Linked DNA regions of Pigmentibacter sp. JX0631. The protein of the gene in region 2 interacts with the protein of the main gene of each other region in a pairwise test. Links are inferred from orthologs where the notes say so. Each region holds a gene or a part of one and is shown on either strand. Other genes may lie near its edges. The genes, in order: ruvA and QEJ31_RS01415.

Region 1 (9,916 bases), 3.2 Mb from region 2 along the record:
ATTTTGGTTTGAACTCCCCGCCGTTCTGCAAGTAAGGCCATTACCCCACCCAAGTGTTCTTGCGGCATATGGAAAGTTGCTTTCACAACGGGCTCAGAAAATTTAGCAATAGTTGTTGCCGAAGGTAAATTTGCCGGATTGTCTACTCTCAGTTCTTCGCCCTTCGTCGTTTCAACAATGTAAACACAAGTAGGAGCGGTAAAAATAACGTTCATATTATATTCACGTTCAAGGCGTTCTTGAATGATCTCCATATGGAGAAGTCCAAGAAAACCACAGCGAAAACCAAATCCTAACGCAACTGAAGTTTCGGGTTCATAACTTAGAGAACTATCATTTAAAGTTAATTTTGCTAAAGCGTCTTTAAGTGATTCAAATTGATTTGTCTCTACTGGGAAGATTCCAGCAAAAACCATTTGTTTTGCCTTTTTAAATCCCGGCAATGGTTCTACCTGAGAAGAAGCCATGCATATTGTATCACCAACTCTAGAATCTTTTACATCTTTGACATTTGCAATAATATAACCCACTTCACCGGCACTTAAACTATCTCGTGGATAAGCTTTTACGCACATAATACCGACTTTTTGGACTTCAAAAACTTTCCCAGAATGCATCATTTTAATTTGATCGCCGATTTTGACTGTTCCATCAAAGATACGAACAAGAACTATAACTCCTTGATATGCATCAAACCAACTATCAAAAATAAGGGCTCTGAGATCTTTTTCTCTGTTATCTGAAGGTGCTGGAATATAATGAATAATAGCCTCTAAAATGTCAGGAACTCCCATTCCTGTTTTTGCGCTACATTTAATAGCGTTAGAAGTGTCTATGGCGAGTTCTTCTTCAATTTGAAAACAAACACGCTCATAATCAGCGCTCGGTAAATCTGCTTTATTTATAACGGGAATAATGTCCACATTATTATCCGCAGCTAAGTAAACATTGGCAACGGTTTGAGCTTCAACGCCTTGTGTAGCGTCAACAACGAGCAATGCTCCTTCGCAAGCGGTTAAACTACGACTGACTTCATAGGTAAAATCAACGTGGCCAGGGGTATCTATCAAATTTAAAGTATAAGTTTTTCCATCTTTAGCTGTATAATCGACTGTAGCCGTTTGAGCTTTTATTGTAATCCCACGTTCCCGTTCGAGATCCATGCTATCCAATATTTGAGCTTGTTTTTCTCTGTCGGCTACGGCACCTGTCATTTCTAGTAAACGATCCGCTAAAGTTGATTTACCGTGATCTATGTGGGCAATGATACAAAAATTTCTGATGAGTTCTGGTTCTGCGTTTGTTGTTTTACTCATTCTTTTCTGCCTTAGTAATTAAAAAAAAATATAATTTCTGCCGATGAAACAGCCCAAGGAAACATACATACTCAAATGTTTACTTTTCGCAAGGACTCTTATGCGCTTACGGTGGCAATATTCAATAATAGCAAAGCTTATTGGGTTAATACTACCTTGTTTTTTTGTTTCTTGCCAATCCACAGAAGAAGACAAAGATGAACTTCCGTCACCTCCATTAATGACATCAACTGAATACGTCTATATTCCGTTAAAAGATATTCAAATATCATATTTTGATAAACGAAAATGGCGAATAATTACACAACATGTTGAATATATTGATAATACGGTGATGGACTCGGTCTCATCTATTTGGTTTTATCAATCTTTCCCATTAGAAATCATTGTTTTAGACAATCCTGACATTCATCAATCTTTTACAAATAATTTTAATGAGATGAGTAAACTTACTTTGCGAAGAACAAAGGTTTATTTGCCTTTCGTGGAATTAATTCAATCAGATGATTTGGATTCACTCTTACCTGCTTGTCTTGGTAATGAGTTTAGAGCAATTGCTAGGGTAGTGAGTTCACAAAAATACATAGGGATCCCAACTGAAGAAATTAAATTAACAGAGGATGAAAGTTTTAGAAAATGGTATAATTTAGGTGAAGTTATTTGTATTAATTTAATAAGAGAAGTCAATGAAAACAAGTGATGCTAAATTTTCGATAAAATTAAAGAAAATCTTATTAATATTGGTTTTCTTTTTAGCATATGAAAATTTATACGCTGAAGAGTGGATTGGATCTTGTGAAGAAAATTATCCACCTTATAATTACATAGAAAACGGTATTCCAATTGGATTAGATACTGAAATCGTTCAACATGTAATGAATAAAATTGGGAAAAAATTAATTATCAAACCTACTATATGGTCAAATGTTTACAGTAATCTTCTCGAAAATAAAGTTGATTTAGCATGGCAATTTATTGGTTCTGAGGAAAGAAAAAAAATATTTTTTTTAGTAGGTCCTATTCGCTATGGATTAGATGTAATTTTAGTTCGTAAAAGTTCAAATGTATCAAACTGGACATCTTTAAATGATTTTTCTGGATTAAAGGCAGGTGTTATTAAAGGTTACAAATATCATCATGAATTTGATACAGCGAATAATTTTAAAAAGAAAGAATTTCCAAATGTCCAAGCCCAATTAGAAGCTTTACTAAGTAACAAAGTCGATTTTATTATTGGTGATTTTAATGTATTAAAATATATAATTAAAAAAAATAATTTCTATGAAAAAATTAAATTTCTTCCTACTTCAATTAAAAAAATTCCGAGATTTATTGCATTTTCAAGTAAAAATAAAGAAAAATCTATTTTATTTGAACACTATTTACAAGAATTTTTAAGTTCACAAGAATATTCTGACTTATTGGAAAAATATGAGAAAATGAATCGTTAAATTAAATATTTGATTGTTTTATTTTATCTAAATGAGATTTCCCTAATTCTGATAAAATTCTCCCTCGTGCTGAGCGCAAAACAAAACCTCTATAAACTAAATAGGGTTCGTAAACATCTTCTAATGTCGATTTTTCTTCATTTAATGCTGCAGCGATGGCATCTAGTCCGACAGGACCTCCTGCATACCTTTCATTCATTATTTGCAGAAAATCTCTGTCCATATTACAAAGTCCTTCTTCATCAACTCCCAAGCGTTTTAATGAATTATTTATTATTTCATCATCAATAATATTTTTTTGTGAGACTATAGCAAAATCAAGTACTCTTTTTAATAATTGATTTGCAATTCTTGGTGTTCCTCTACATCTTTTTGCTAATTCAAAAGCGGCTTGTGGAGTTACTAAATAATTCATAATTTTTGCACTGCGCAATAGAATTTTGCTTAAAGCTTCAGGTGAATAAAAATCGAGATGCTCTTGAATCCCAAAACGATCTCTTAAGGGAGCCGATATAGAACCTGCACGAGTTGTTGCTCCTATAATGCAAAATGGGGGGAGATCAAATTTTACTGTTCGTGCAGTGGGGCCTTGCCCAATTAAAATATCTAATCGCATATCTTCCATTGCAGAATATAAAATTTCTTCTACATTTGCAGGCAATCTGTGTATTTCATCTATAAATAAAATAGTTTTCGGTTCTAGACTTGCCAAAATTCCCATTAAATCTGCAGGTCTTTCAATAACGGGCCCAGCTGTTACTTTAAATTGATATTGCATTGTTTCAGCAATAATACCAGCCAAAGTTGTTTTTCCAAGCCCAGGTGGACCGTGAAATAAACAATGATCTAACATTTTTCCGCGTAGTTGGGCAGCTTTAGTATAGACTTTTAAATTTTCGCAGACTCTTTCTTGACCGGGATATTCGTCAAAACATTTTGGCCTTAAATTTAAATGCGGCTCAATGGGATCAGCTGCAAGTTCAGGAAGAATAACTTGATTTTCAAATTTTGTGTGAATATTTTTATTCATTCTAAGCCTTAGTGTTTTTGTAACATTTTTTCTGATAATTTAGCTAAACTTTCTTTCAAAGCAATTTCAATTGTAATATTTTCGCCAATTTCCATTCTTTTTTCAACTTTAGATAAAATATCAGAATACTGTTTGTCTTTATATCCTAAATTAGTTAAAGCGCTTTTCAGATCTTCAAGCAATTGTCTTTGAATAAATTTTTGTTTTGTTTTCTTTTGTAAATTTTTTGTATTTTGATCTGTGCTTTGATTGTCAATTTTACTTTCTAAATCTTTATTTTTTTGAAATTCATTTTCATCTAGATAAAGAGATAATTTTTTATTTAATTTATCTTTTAGCTCTAAAATTAAACGTTCAGCCGTTTTCAAACCTATCCCAGGTATTGTTGTTAACTTGCTATGTTGTCCAGCAGATATTATTTCGCAAAGTTCTAAACCAGTAACAGAACCTAAAAGCCCTAATGCTGCTTTTGGCCCCACTCCCGTAACACTGATAAGATCTAGAAAAACTTTTTTGTCAAATGCATTAGCAAAGCCAAATAACCTAATAGCATCTTCTCGTACATGCGTATAAATATACAATTGAGCTTCAAGAAAAACTGCAGGTAGCTGATACAATGTAGTAGCAGGTACTTCAATTTCATAGCCAACACTATTTACATTTAATAAAATAGATTCTGGATTTTTTTCAATGATTATTCCCTTAAGATATCCAATCATTGTATTTACCCTTTAATAATTTTATAAGTCATTTAATTTTAATGAAAGCTGCAGTTCTGCATATTTCAAATTTAACCATAATCCCTTCCTGCTTAAAAGGGCAACTCAAAATTGTCAAATTTAAAATTAGACTAGACAAAAGTTCAAAAATCGTGTTCGTTCTTCTTTGTAAGTATTGTAATAAATTATTTTTTTAAGAGGTTTTTCATGAATGCGATCATTTTAGGTGAATTTATTGGTTGTGTTTTTTTAATAATCTTTGGTGGAGGTGTTGTTGCAAATACTTTACTTACAAAATCAAAAGGATTAAATGCTGGTTGGTTTGCCATTTCAGCGGGGTGGGGATTTGCAGTGATGGGTGGAGTTTTTGTTGCAAAATCTGTAGGGTCTGCTCAAGCCGATTTAAACCCAGCAGTTACTTTAGCAAAATACTTATTAGGTGGAATATATTCTTTCAAAGAAATTTTTCCAATATTTATTTCTCAATTTGCTGGATGTTTTGTTGGTGCAATTTTAGTGTGGTTAACTTACCTTCCGCATTGGAAAGAAACAAAAGATCCTTCTTTAAAATTAGCTGTATTTTCTACAGGTCCAGCTATTCGCCATTCTCCATCAAACCTAATGACAGAAATTATTGGTACAACAATTCTAGTGTTTGGTATTGGCGCAATTTTTGGAAAAGCTACAAATAATGGTGCTATTTCTCCGGCATTTGGTCCATATCTAGTGGGAATATTAGTGTGGGCGATAGGATTATCATTGGGAGGAGCGACTGGTTATGCAATAAATCCTGCTAGGGATTTAGGTCCAAGAATTGCACATTTTTTATTGCCAATAGCTGGGAAAGGAAAATCTGATTGGAAATATTCATGGGTTCCAATTGTTGGTCCTGTTTTAGGTGGCATTATAGGCGCATTTTTATGGAAAACTTTTTTATAATAAACCTAAATCTAAAGTAAGATTTAGTAAAACTCCATTTTCTGTAGTAGTAGATACGACATTATCTGTATTAGTAGTTTTGTTAGAATAAAATATTTTTAAACCCAATGCATAATTTTTTAATTGCTGTTGGAGTTCTATTTCCGCAAGGTAACCATTTCCAAATTGCGAATAATTGTAAAAATTTGGTACTGAAAATATATATCCAACTTTGCCATATAAATGTAAATTGTTTTTTTCTAAAAAATCATATCCAATATTTAAGTAATGATTATCTACCAAAATATAATTATCCTCCATTGTTTTTGAAACTGAGTTTACTTGAGATTGGTAATAAATGTCACGTTGAAAAATATTTTTATACTCAACTAATAATGAGTAGTATAATTTCCAAGAAACACCAAATTGGATATATGGAAGAAATGCTTCTCTTTGATTTATAGTATAAACCGGTGAGTCAAGGAGATCAAAATATATTAAGCCTAATCCAAAATATGATTTAAAGTCCTCTGACCAATTTTGGTAAAGTGAAACATATTGATTTGTGCTAGCGGCAGAATTTAAAGCTGCATATGAGTCAGAATTTTTATTGTATTCTTGGAGTTTAAAGTAACTAACACCGATTCCAAATTGTATTGTTGATGGAATATTTTTACTTAAATGACTAGTTACAGAAACAATATCCGAAAAATCAGATTTTAATTTCTCAATTTTAGCTTTTATGGTATAGAAATAATCTGTATCTGGGGAAATATGGGAATCGATATAATTTTCTGAATTTGTAATTTCAGTAAAGAATGACATATTATCTGTATTACCTATTGATCGATATATTTCATATATAATAGGTAATTTGCTATCTAATTGTTCCCATTCTAAATAAATTTCCTTGTTTTGTAATTGAGCTTTTTTCCATTTTGGGGCTGGAGGAGGTATTATTATTTTATAAATACTTGATTCCGAAATGCTTCCTGAATTATTTTCCGAAGTAATTTTATAGTAAATAATATTCCCTTCCTTTATATTAGTATCAAGAAAAAAGTTGCCTTCAACATTTTCTTTTAATAAATTAAAGTTTTTATTTAAATCATATGATTTTAAAATATTATATTTTGTAAAAACATTTGACTTGGTATTTTCCCACTCTATTTTGACAGACTTCTTATCGACAATAGAAAGTTTTATATTTTCTATTGTTTTTGGTTTTAATTTTATATTAACAATATTTGACTCTATAATATCATCGTTAAATATTGTAGTTACCTTATAAAAATATTCATTTCCTTTTTCAATATTGAAGTCTTCAAATATATTACTACGAAAATTTTCTCTCACTAATTTAAATTCTGAGTTTACATTGTCTTTTTTTAATATATTATAGGATATATTGCTTAATCCATGAAATTTATTCCAATAAATTTTTATACTTTTATCTTGCTCAGTAATTTGCAAAAACAGATCGTCAAATGAAGTTTTTACTTCAACTTTATTTGATTCTTTTTTTACACTACTTGGATTTTTTGCGATTAATTTGTAGTAATATGTTTGATTCTTTTGAATACTGTAATCTCTAGTGAAATAATTTTTAATATTTGCCTGAATTAATTCGTAATTATTTTCATTTTCTTTTGATCTGAATAAATCATAGCTACTTAAATTATTTCTTAAATTCTTATTCCATTCAAGATAAACATAATCCTTTTTTAGATAAGTAGTTAATTTTACTTCTTCAGGAAATGAATAAAATTTTATTGGTGATGATTCAGTGGCATTTTTCTCTTTATCAATTGCTTTTATTTTATAAAAGTAAAAAGAATCAGGTTTTATAGTTTTATCTGAAAAATTTGGAATAGTTAAATTATTTTTTAAAAGTATGTAACCTTTGTGTTCAAAATTTGAGCGATAAATATCATAAGTTAGTTCTGTTTGACTTTCAGATTTATCCCATGTAAATACCGCTGAATTATCTTCAATATTAATTGTAATATTTTTAATATAGCTTGGAGGTAGCTGAATTTTTTCAATATTTGATTCATATTTCTTCCCATGTTTATCATAGCCAATGACTTGATAATAATATATTTTACCTAGGTAAACTTCGTAATCTATTATTTTATTTCCAAAGAAATTATTTTCGAATGTTATGAAATCATTATCTTTATTTATTGATTTTTTAATTTCATAACGTAAAACTACATTTTCTTTTCTAATCCAATTTAAAAATATTTTTTTATCCTTTGTTTTAATAAATAATTTTATTTTTGTTGGTAGTGTTTTTTTGCTGATAAATTTTTCTTCTTTCAATGTTTCTGGTAGGGGTAGGGGTGGAATTTCTACTTTTTTAGTTTCCAAAAACTCAGAATATGAAATTTCTTCATGGCTTTTTTGTTTTTCATTGAAATATATTACTTTTAAAGATTTTTTTTCATTCTCGCTTAACTGATTTAATACTTCGATTGAAATAGGAAGAGTGATTAATTCATTTGGAAAAATAAGGTCTCCTTTTGTTGGTTTCTTTTTGGGATTTAAATCCAAGGTTTCACTAAGAGTTCCTTTTTTGCCATAAATGGGAAAGGATTTATATTTCTGGAGTAAAACACTGATCATATCATTTTTTCTTACCTTATAAATAATATAAACATGAGAACTTGGTAATTTTTCAATGTTCTTTAAGTTTCCGTTGTATTTATAATATTCAGGAATTTTTTTTGCTTCTGAATTTATAGTTGAATTACTATTATTATTGTTATTATTTAAAGAATTATTTTCAATTTCTTTTTTTAATGGCAGCGTTAATATTTCTCCCGGATAAATAAGATTTCCTTTTGTATTAATTTTATGGGGATTTAGTTTTAATATTTCAACTAAGGAACCGTTTTTCCCATAAATTGGTTTTAATGAATATTTTTTTAGAATTCCTAGGAGAGTATCTTTTTTTTGCACTTTGTATTGGATATTTTTTAATTCTCTAGGAAAAGTATTTTCACTCATTTGACAAAATAAAATTACAAACAGCATTAAAATTTTTTTAATTAAATTTTCTTTTAAAATTTTTATTCTCAAACCCTTTTACCTGTTAAAACTTTTCTAACTTTATATAAACGTTTCGGTTTGTTATAATTCTTTGTAACAGAGATGATTTTAAGGATATTTTTTCTGGCAGTGAAAAATTTGCATAGTAAATATTTAAGATAATGAAGAAAAAGTTAATAGAAAAACATTCATTTTTTAGATATAATAAAGTAAATTTTTAAATTAGGATATGGAGTTGTTACGGGCGTTATTTACTAAAAAAATTTTAATTTTCTTGTTTTTTTTATTCGCGTCATATGGCTGCAATTTTAATCCATTAGGAGGATCAAATTCTCATGTTGACGACGGTAATAGCCCATTTTTATCTACTCCTAAAATTTTTGAAATCACAGATGTTTTAGCAAGTGATAGTCAGGTTTCGTTACTTTGGGGGCAAGCACAAAAAGCTAAAAGTTACACTGTTTGGTACGGAACTTCATCAAAAAATTATACAAATTCAGTAACTTCATGTAACGCACAGATTGTTTGCAACATTCCTTCATTGCAAAACGGTATACAATATTATTTTAAAGTAACTGCGCAAAATGCCTATGGGAATACGGATTCTAAAACAGAAATTGCAGCTACTGTTGGTCCATTTCAATCTGTGAATGCGATATCTGGCGACAAAACCGTTTATTTAATTTGGAATGCGGTTGATATTGCTAAAACTTATTCAGTTAATTATGGCATATTCCCAGGTCCATTTACGGATACCATAACCAATTTGCAATCTACTTATACAATTATTCCTAATTTAAACAATGGAACAACCTATCAATTTCAAGTTACTGCTACCAATAATGCTGGTAGTGTCATAAGTAACATCAGTACAGCAACTCCACTTGCGCCTCCATTTGCTCCAACAGCAGTAACAGCGGTTGCTGCTAGTTCTAATTTAACAAATGTAAGTTGGAACGCTGCTGTTGGTTTGGGGACAATCGTCTATCAAGTCAGTCGTTCAATAGTTTCTGGCGGGCCATATGATCTTATCGCAAGTAATTTAAACTCTGCTACTTTAACTTATGCCGATAATTCCGTTTTACCAGGAATGCAATATTATTATGTTGTATCTGCTAGTAATTCGGCTGGAAGTTCCCCTAATTCTCTTCAAGCTTCTGTTGTAACTCCAACAACTCCTCCAACCAATTTATATAGTCCACTTGTAACGACAAGTTCAGCAGTTCTTCAATGGCTCCAAAGTCCTGGAAATGTTCCTATTTCTTATACATTAAAAAGATCTTCTGCATCAGGAGGTCCTTACTCGAATGTAGTTGGCTGTATAAATATTAGTGTTGTAAATTGCACGGATAGTTCGGTATCTGCAGGTACTCAATATTTTTATGTTGCTAGTGCAACAAATTCTGTTGGGACGACAGCAAATAGTGC
Region 2 (10,068 bases):
AAGAAGGTAGAGATCTTGTTTTAAAAGCAATTCAACCATTAGGAAATGAATATGTTGAAATTGCTACAAGAGGTTTAACAAAGGAAAGATGGATTGACAGAGCTGAAAATGAAGGAAAAAGATCTGGTGCCTTTTCTTGGGGAACTTACGATTCTCGCCCATATATGTTACAGACCTGGACTGGAACGTTAGGCGATGTATATACATTAGCCCATGAATTAGGCCATTCTATGCATTCCTATTACAGTAACAAAAATCAGCCATACCATAATGCCCATTATGCAATTTTTGTTGCTGAAGTCGCTAGTACATTAAATGAAGCACTACTTAGTCAATATATATTAAAAGAAAGAAAAGGCACTGATCTTGCTAAATATGTTTTATCCGAAAATGTAGAAAATTTTGAAGGAACAGTTTTACGCCAAGTTTTATTTGCCAATTTTGAACGTGAAGCGGCAAAAATTGTTGATGAAAATGAAGCATTTACTCCTGAAAAACTAGAAGAAATTTATTTTAATATGAATAAAGAGTGGTATGGAGAAGAACACAGTGCTCTTCCAGACTTTATAAAACATGAGTGGATGCGAATTCCACATTTTTATTCAGCTTTCTATGTTTATAAATATGCAACTAGTTACTGTGCTTCGCTTGCACTATCTGAAGCATTACAGACAGATCCTGAAACTACAAGAAAGCAAATCTTTACTTTGCTAAAAGCTGGAGGTTCAAAACCTCCTTTGGAAATTTTGCTTGACGCAGGAATAGATTTCCTAACTCCAAAACCTGTTGAAAATGCCTTTTTAAATTATCAAAAAAATTTAGCTATTGCGGAAAATGAATTGTAACAACTATAATTAAACATGGAAACAAGTCATTCAAAAGACAATCAAGAAAGTTTAATTCTCAAAGTATCTCGGAAATTAGGTTTAGGTTCTTTGCTTTCATTTGTTGCAGGCCTAGTAAATTCCGTTGGTTTTTTGGGCTTTGGATTATTTGTATCCCATGTCTCAGGACATGCCACCTATGCAGCTGTTGAATATTCTAAACACTATTATATTTTGGCGATAACCTCTTCTACTGCAGTTTTATTTTTTATTTTGGGGTCTGCTTCAACAGCCATCCTCATGCGAGGTAAAACTGTTGAAGAACAAGGAATAACTTTAATATTACCAGTAATACTTGAAGCAATTTTATTATTTTACGTCATGTTTGAAGCTTTTTACTATTCAGATTTACAATTAACCTATGATTCTTACGGTCATGCTAACTTTTTTCTCGTGTTAAGTTTTGCTATGGGTATCCAAAATGCAACTTTAAGAAAAAAACAAGGGGCCCATATTCGAACAACACATATGACGGGAACTGCTACAGATATTGGAAGTTCTCTAGGTACTATCTTCTATTTAAGTTTTAGACCACTGATCATAGCTCCTTTATACATCATAAAATATAGAAAATTATCAGCCTCATTCTTGATCCCTCTCAAATTAGTTTATTCAAGACAACAAATCGATATTTTAATTGTAAATTTATTCACCCTACTCTTTTTTGGGGTGGGAGCTATTATAGGAACATTTGGATTTATCCATTTCCATTTTTTTATTTTAATTGTTCCAATCTTTATTCTAATTATGATAGCTATTATTGAGTTTTTTATAGGAAGCAAGAAACTTTAATAAAATAAAAGGATAATCCATGCGAATAACAAAATATAAAGATAACGTTCAACAAAGTGTTGAGTATTTAAAAAAATGGCATGGAAGCGCGCCAGAAATAGCCATTGTATTAGGTTCAGGACTGTCTGACGCAATTCCCAAAATTCAAGAAATGAAATCTGTACGTTTTGAAGAAATTCCTGGTTTTAAAACTTCAACTGTTCAAGGTCATTCTGGAGACTTGCGTATAGGCTCTGTTACAGCGTACTTAACTTCTGGAAAAGAAAAAACCCGCGAAATTGCTTTTTTAAGAGGCAGAAATCATGCCTATGAAGGAAATGATCCGGGAGAAGTTGTGCATAATTTAAGAAGCCTAATAACTTGGGGTGTAAAAGGAATTATATTGACAAATGCTGCAGGTTGTCTGAATACAGAGTGGGAATTGGGAAAAATGATGATCTTAACAGATCATATTAATGCAACGGGATTAAGCCCTTTAAATGGTGATTATGGTTTGGGGTTTGGTGCACAATTTGTTGATATGAGTGAAGGTTATGATAAAAAATGGCAATCCCAAATAAAAGAAATAGCGCATTTAAGCAATCATACCATTTATGATGGAGTCTATTATGGTGTCCTCGGAGCACATTATGAAACTCCTGCTGAAATCAGAATGTTTAAAACCCTAGGCGCAAGCGCCGTTGGTATGAGTACTGTTTTAGAAACCATTGCGGCTCGACAGTTAGGTGCTAAAGTTGCAGCTTTGAGCTGTTTAACTAATTATGGCGCAGGACTTAAACAAGCTCAATTATCACATACAGAAGTAATGGATATGGGTAAACGATTTGCTTCTGATATGGCAAATATTGTTTTAAAAGCTGCTGTTTCTTTAGAAGTTTAGTTTTTTTTTTGGAGTTTTTGTAAATGCAAATTCAAGTTGATGGTACTTTAATGAATGTTGGTGTTTTATTTAGTGAATTAGATATTAAAGAACGTACCAAAAAAATAGCTGAACAAATAAATAAAGACTATGGTAACAAAGAAACTTTAGTAGTTTTGATAGTATTGCACGGAGCAATTTTATTTGGCGCAGATTTAGTAAGAAATTTAGAAATGCCAACTGAAATTGAAACCATAAGAATAAAAAGTTACGAAGGCACAAGCAGCACAGGTAATGTTAAATTGGTAACACCGTTACCTACTTCCTTAGCAAATAAACATATTCTTGTAATAGAAGATATTGTTGATACAGGTCGTTCTATTAATTTTCTTTTAAACGAACTTAAACATACGAATGCATTATCTATCAAAGTTTGTTCATTACTAGATAAACCTGATGCGCATGAATTCCCCATTCAAGCTGATTATATTGGATTTACAATTCAAAAGAATTTTGTCATAGGCTACGGACTCGATTTAAATGGCAAATTTCGCAACCTCCCATATATTGCAAATTTAACCAAAGCCTAGTCAATAAATTGACGAAAAATAAAAAAGTTTCTGCAATGGAATAAAAAAATCTCTTCTTTAGTTTTAATATATTGAGAGCCTACAAAAAAATAAACTTTTCTTCTTAAAGTACGTTTCTAGTAGGATACTCAATTTCTTAGACTATTCCGTTGGCTCTAGCCCGGACATTTGGGAGCTTTTTTATGAGAATGATTCCAGCAATATTATCCTCTGCTTTACTTGTTTCTTTAGTTACTCCAGCTCTTGCACAAGCTCCAGCAGGTACTCCTGCAGCAGCTCCAGCTGAAGCAGCTCCAGCTGCCGGTAAAAAAGAAAAGAAAGCTAAAAAAGGCAAAAAAGCTAAAAAAGGAAAGAAAGAAGAAGCAAAATAATTTTGTTACTTCGCTCTTTAAAAATAATTTAAAAGCCTACATAATATTTGTAGGCTTTTTCAATTTTAAGGTGTTTCTATGAATAATGCTTTTATCATTCATGTTGGTGCTAATTTAAAAGAAAATAAAGGTCTTTCTCCAATATTTAAGGATAATACTTACGAATACATACCATCACCTTTAGAAACTTCTTTTAATACAAGTAAACATCACAATCATAAACATTATTCTAAAATGAATTGTCAAAATCTCAATTTACGTGGAATGCACATGAGTTCTTTTGTTGACGAAGGGACTGGGCATGTTGATCCTGAGTTCTACACTTTCACATATGGAGAAACAAGAACACAATATATTAGTATTCTCAGTAAATTAAAAAAGGATGATCTTTTACTTTTTTCAATAACTTTACAAAAATATGATTCTAAAAAAGACAATTTTGTACTTAATGGGGATCCAAATAATTTTATATTTGGTTACTTTTTAGTTAATGACCTTGATGAAGCTAGCGGACCAATTGATGAAAACAAACTTGTAAATTTTCACACATCTTGCAGTGAGCATATCATATATAGAAAGCAACATATTCAATCTCCAGATAAGAAAAAAGTCTTACTGATAAGAGGACAAAAAAATGAATCCGCAATATTTAAAAAGCCATTGAAATATACAGATCATGATACTTTGCTCCCAAAATTCAAAAAAAACTGGGATATTGAAAGCATAAATAAAAATTTAGAAATTTATAGATGTTTAAATTATTCAAAAATTTTAAAAGACCTTCAAGATCAAGCAGAAAATAATAGATGGGTAGATTGGATTATTCCTTAAAAAAAAATTGTAATTCTAAAATATCACAATCTTATTATTTACAAGTAAAATTAAAAAAATTACTCCTATAGAACATAGGAGGGTCGTCAATGATTATAGGTTCTCATTTACAAAAGGTGTTTGAGTTTAATAAAGTAATAGAAGAAAATACAATAGGTTTTCAAAATTTTCCTGCAAAATCTAAAATAAAACGGATATATAATGTTTCTCGTTTAGCTGAACAAAAACATATGTACCTTAATGTTGTAATTGACTTTGAAAATAATAGTTTATTTGGTGACTGTTACCTTGTTTTTGAAACTAAAGCTGAAAATTTAACAAAATTTAATATAGATGCATATGAAATGCAAATTAATTCTGTATCATTTTGTAATATTATTTTTGAAGATTTATTCAATTTAGAAAATAAAAAAATCCCAGATTTTAGAAAGATTGAAACACTTAAATATCAAAAATGTGATTATTCAGCTGATAGTAGCAAAATCAATCTTGAAATTCCTAAAAATATAAAAAAAGATACTTATTTTATTTTAAAAATTAATTATAAAATTCAAGATCCAAATGCTGGCTTTTATTTTGTCCATGCAAATAAAAAAAGCCATGCTAATTATGATTGTGTTTGGACTCAAGGTCAAGATTCAGATTCACCCTACTGGTTTCCATGCCAAGATGATCCTCGATTAAAAATAACAACAACATTACAGTTTTCATTTCCAAGTCAATGGAACGCATTAGCAAATGGCTTAAAAATTTCTGAAAAAATACATGAAAAATATAAAGTTCAAATTTGGGAAATGTCTACTCAACATTCCCCTTATTTAGTAGCATTTGTAGCTGGAAATATGGCTTTTAGCAAAGATGAATGGCGAAATAAAGAAATTAGCCTTTTGTTACCTTTTAAATACGAAAATATGAAAACAGAAATTCTATCAGAGACAAAAGAAATGTTAGAATTTTATTCTAATTATTGGAACTATGAGTTTGCATGGGATAAATATGGTCAAGCTTTTGTGGCTGATTTTCTTTATGGTGGAATGGAAAATACAAGTATAACGATAAATACAGATGAGGTTTTAGGGCCAAAATTATTTGCAAATGGTAATGAAAGAAGAACTTATTTAGTCATGCATGAAATGGCTCATCAATGGTTTGGTGACTTACTTACTTGCAAAACTTGGAGTGAAGGTTGGCTTAATGAGGGTTTCGCGACTCAAAGTGAAATGTTGTGGGATGAATATACTAATGGTAAAGTTAGCGGAATTTTTTATGCGCACGATAATTACTTAGCTGGATATTTAGGAGAAGCTAAATCATATATCAGACCTATTGTATGTAATCAATACGAATTTGTTTCTGAAATATTTGATGCTCACTTATATGAAAAAGGAGCCTTATTTTTAAATTACTTAAGAGATATTTTAGGAGAAAATGAATTCAAAAATTCAATTCACTATTACCTTACTCACAATGCTTTTAAAGCTGTTGAAACGAAAGATCTTATAAATGCTATACAAACTGTAACAGGTATTGATCCAACAATTCATTTCGATAACTTTATATTTAGAGCAGGGCATCCTGATCTTGATGTTTCTTGCGAGTTTTCTAAGTATGATACTTCGATAATAAATATCAATATTTCTCAAAAACAAAATATTTCTAAAGAATTTCCTGAATTTTATTTAGAAACTAATATATACTTAAAATACTCCAGTGAAAAAGAAGAAATAATTAAAATAATTATTGATGATAAAAACAAAAAAATATCAATACCTTTGAAAGAAAAATTGTCTTTTTGTATATTTGATCCGAACGGAACTATTATTGGAGAAGTTAACCAAAAAATTCCTGAATCTTTTATTTCAGAAATATTTAAACAACAAAATTCAAAATATTCTTATTTTAAATTTTTAGCTACTAAAAATATCTGCCTTTATTATAATAATAAAGAAAATTTTAGTCATATCGAAAAATGGCTAAAATCTGAAGAAAGCTTCAGAGTAAGAAGTTCTTCATATAAAATTCTTAGTGAGGAAGGACGAATTCATGGAGCAAATTTATTAACAATTTTAAATGACACTCATCCTTTATCCAAAGCTGCACTAATATCAGCACAAGCTAACTCATCACAAATAAAACAAATAAATCTGCTCGATAAATTAGTAATTATTGCAGAAAATGAGAAAGAAACTTTAAATTGTAGAGAAACCGCAATTCGTTCTATCCAACAAATTTCACAAAAATCTTCACTCTTACGATCTGATGATAATAGAAAAAAAATAATAAATTTTGCATTTTCTTTTTTAAGTAAACCATCTTTTAACGGAATTTTAGAACAAGCTGCATTAAATTTAATTGCAGAATTTTGTGAACCTGAGCACTTAAAATTAATACAACCTTTCTGTGAAAAAATATCCCAACATTGGCGAATAAATATTGGAGCTTTAACAGTTTTAAGCAAACTTTCAAGCAAATATCCAAATATTAGATCAGAACTAAGACCTTCATTAATTTATTTTGCAGAAGCTTTATTTCCTATTCGGATTGCCTCAGCTTTACCAGATATCTGGGCAAATTCGTTAGATCCATATTATGATGCACAATTTAGAAAATTTTACCAAAGAAAAAATTATGGCATTTTATCAATGCTAATTCCAAGATCAAGGAGATCTTATCAAAAATTTCTCAAAAACTTAGATACAAAAAGCTACTTTGAAAAAGTCTTGGAAATAAATGAATTAAAAGAAAAGTATCAAAAAATTCAACATGAATTAACAGAAATAAAACTTGTGCTAGAAAAATTAAAACCGATCGCTCCCAAAAAGAAACATTTGAAATCCAAAGCCAAGAGTAAATAAATATTGTTCGTTTGGAAGGTAATTTGTTGTATTAAGTAATTGAAATTTTCCGGGTATATCCATATTATAAACAGAAAATTTCAAAAATGATTCTACATCTTTTGATATTCTATATCCAGTTAATAAAGAATAATGAAGAGAAAAATGCTCTCCAATTGATTCCCTTTCATCTTGTTCCGCTATATTCAACCATTTTAATTCTAATGCTAAAAATACTTTATCTATACTTAACTGGCTTCCTATACCAAAAGAAATATTTAAATCAAAGGGAAATGTAAGAAAATTATTATTTAATAAAAAAAGTCCCACTAGTTTTTTATTAACAACATAATTTTTAGGAGAAGCTTCAATAATACTATAGAACAAATTGCTACCTATTTTTACTCCATAGCTTAAGGGAAAATAATTTTCTGAAGCAAAATATAATTTTGAAAAGCCATTTGTTTTATCCATTGAAAAAATTGTTCCCAACGATAACCCTTTTGATTCTCCGGCTATATTTATAAATCCTATTTGCGATCCATAAACTTTTTTAGCATTATTTACTATTCCTATTTGAACTCCACAAACCTCATCAGCATCATTATATATTCCAAATTGTATTCCTTTTAAATTTCTTGCATAATTTGTTGAAAATGAAAGTTGAGCTCCATTTATTTCTTCGGCATAATTAAATCCGCTAAATTGCAATCCATTTACGATATTTGAGTTTGCAATAAGAGATAATTGGAAACCATTTAGCTCTTTAGTTTGCGAATATAAGCCTAACTGGAAACCGCTAAATACTTCATCAGTAAATTGAATTAATGAAATTCCAAAACCATAAAAATTATTTTTAACATTTAGAAGTCCTAAGCTAATTCCAAGGCCAATAATATTTTCAGCTTCATTATTTACAAGACCAATTGAAATATTTTCAATACTTTTTTTATATTCGCGGTCACCAATAGAAAAAGAAAGATCAGTAAAAGGAGAATATACCGTTAACTTAAATAATCTATATCTAGTTGGGAATGATATTATTTCCGAATCTAATTCTTGCTTAAAATCATTTGCATAAAGATTAGAAAATAAAAAAATAAAAATGAAATAATATATAATTTTTAACATTAAAAAAACTGTAACTTTCTTCTTTGTCTTTTCGATTTTTTCCATTCTTCTAAAATATTATTATTTTTTTCATTAGCAACATTTTTATGCATTGGATGGAAAGACTGTTGTTTTAGTCGCATTGCATCTGCACAGGCTATAGATAACGCATCGGTTGCATCAAGTGGGAGAGATTGCATTTGAAAACCCAATAATGAACTCATAATTTTTGCAATTTCATTTTTATCACAACGTCCATTGCCTGATATTATTTTTTTTGCTGCTGTGGCGCTAATTTCACTTATCTTCAAGCCACATTGATGAGCTTCAGACAGCACCACACCTCTAGCATGTCCTAAATATAAAGCCGATCTAGGGTTTTCAGCCAAAAATGATAGTTCAATACATAAATGTGTTGGAGAGTACGCTGCAACAACACGCCGAAATTCGATAGCTAAAGTTGCTAATCTAGAAGCTAATTCTTGAGATGGATTTAAATCCCAGGCTCCAGCTGCAACAGCCAAAATTTTTCCCGAATTTTGTATTTCTATAACACCATATCCAGCCATTCTTGTACCTGGATCAATCCCTAAAATTCGCATTACTATATTAACCTAGTGAAATTTTTCTGTTCTTATTTGATTTTGATGAATATTAAGTTGAGGCTGATCTACTTTATGCTCATCTTCTAGTGCAGTTAAAAATAAATATAAAGATGTACAAATAAGTGTAAAAATAAATCCACTAATAAATAATATTTTTATTTTTGAGTTTTTTTCTTGTACCACTTCTTCTACCACAAATAACCTCTTAAAAAGATGTTGTTGATAAATACCTTTTTCTTTCTACGGCAACTACTATTCCAATGCAACTCAAAGCAGTAACCATATGCGTCCCGCCATAACTAATAAAAGACAGCGGAACACCAACGACCGGAAAGACACCTAAAACCATGCTGATATTGATAACAAAATGAAAAAGAAAAAATGCACCAACCCCAACCGTAGCCAATACCGAAAAGGAATCTCTGGCTCTATCAGCTATTTGAAATATTTGAATAATTAAAATAGAAAACAAAAAAATTAAAATCAGGCAACCAATAAAACCATGCTCTTCAGCCCAAACAGAAAACGCAAAATCGGTATGTCGTTCTGGTAAGAAATTTAATTTAGCTTGCGTTCCTTGTCCAAAACCTTGTCCCCAAAGTCCTCCACTCCCAACGGCAATCATACTTTGGATTGAGTGATACCCTGAACCTCGAGGATCCAGCATTGGGTTTATGAATGTTAACACTCTCTGTTTTTGATAGTCATAAAGAATAAAGTTCCAAGCCAATATAGATAAGGTTACAGTTATGAATAGAACGGTTAAAATACTTTTTCCTCTTACTTTTATTGTCGCAATTTGTAGCCCTGAAATAAGCAATACTAAACTGGCCGTTCCCAAATCAGGTTGTGCTAATATTAACAGAAAAGGAACACCAATAAATAAAATTTGTCTCCATAAACTTAATAAAGAAAAATCAGAAAAACCTTTCATTAAATTAAAGCTTCTTGCAACAATTAATATAATAACAAACTTCACAAATTCGCTCGGCTGAATTCTTACTGGTCCCAAAACCAACCAACGCTCCGCTCCTTTTGCGCTACGTCCAAATATATCAACAGCCAAAAGCATTAAGCAAACTAAAATATATCCAAATAAACTTAAACGTTCCAAATTTTTAATATCTAATAGAACTCCCCAGAATATTGCCGCAAAAGTACCAATTAAAATAAAAATAATTTGATCATAAAA

What was found.
Region 1: the proteins of QEJ31_RS01415 (region 2) and ruvA interact in binary tests that used the Escherichia coli proteins (3 or more experiments, as listed by UniProt). The link is inferred for Pigmentibacter sp. JX0631 from one-to-one orthologs.

What each region holds. Positions count from the first base shown.
Region 1 is NZ_CP123622.1:3,571,243-3,581,158, reverse strand. What follows is about bases 2,662-5,495. They hold ruvA (Holliday junction branch migration protein RuvA), read right to left. Parts: upstream 4,517-5,495; coding sequence 3,806-4,516; downstream 2,662-3,805. Other genes in these bases: QEJ31_RS15375 (LysM peptidoglycan-binding domain-containing protein), read right to left, coding at 5,450-5,495; QEJ31_RS15380 (MIP/aquaporin family protein), read left to right, coding at 4,724-5,455; ruvB (Holliday junction branch migration DNA helicase RuvB), read right to left, coding at 2,769-3,797; QEJ31_RS15395 (transporter substrate-binding domain-containing protein), read left to right, coding at 2,662-2,767. In the rest of the region: lepA (translation elongation factor 4), read right to left, coding at 1-1,316; QEJ31_RS15400 (hypothetical protein), read left to right, coding at 1,417-2,016; more of QEJ31_RS15395, read left to right, coding at 2,003-2,661; more of QEJ31_RS15375, read right to left, coding at 5,496-8,518; QEJ31_RS15370 (fibronectin type III domain-containing protein), read left to right, coding at 8,724-9,916. UniProt on the Escherichia coli protein: The RuvA-RuvB-RuvC complex processes Holliday junction (HJ) DNA during genetic recombination and DNA repair.
Region 2 is NZ_CP123622.1:324,783-334,850, forward strand. What follows is about bases 7,083-10,068. They hold QEJ31_RS01415 (crossover junction endodeoxyribonuclease RuvC), read right to left. Parts: upstream 8,874-10,068; coding sequence 8,292-8,873; downstream 7,083-8,291. Other genes in these bases: QEJ31_RS01405 (M1 family aminopeptidase), read left to right, coding at 7,083-7,182; QEJ31_RS01410 (hypothetical protein), read right to left, coding at 7,126-8,337; QEJ31_RS01420 (hypothetical protein), read right to left, coding at 8,886-9,071; rodA (rod shape-determining protein RodA), read right to left, coding at 9,082-10,068. Outside these bases: pepF (oligoendopeptidase F), read left to right, coding at 1-845; QEJ31_RS01380 (YoaK family protein), read left to right, coding at 861-1,676; QEJ31_RS01385 (purine-nucleoside phosphorylase), read left to right, coding at 1,696-2,556; hpt (hypoxanthine phosphoribosyltransferase), read left to right, coding at 2,580-3,125; QEJ31_RS01395 (hypothetical protein), read left to right, coding at 3,308-3,496; QEJ31_RS01400 (hypothetical protein), read left to right, coding at 3,575-4,327; more of QEJ31_RS01405, read left to right, coding at 4,417-7,082.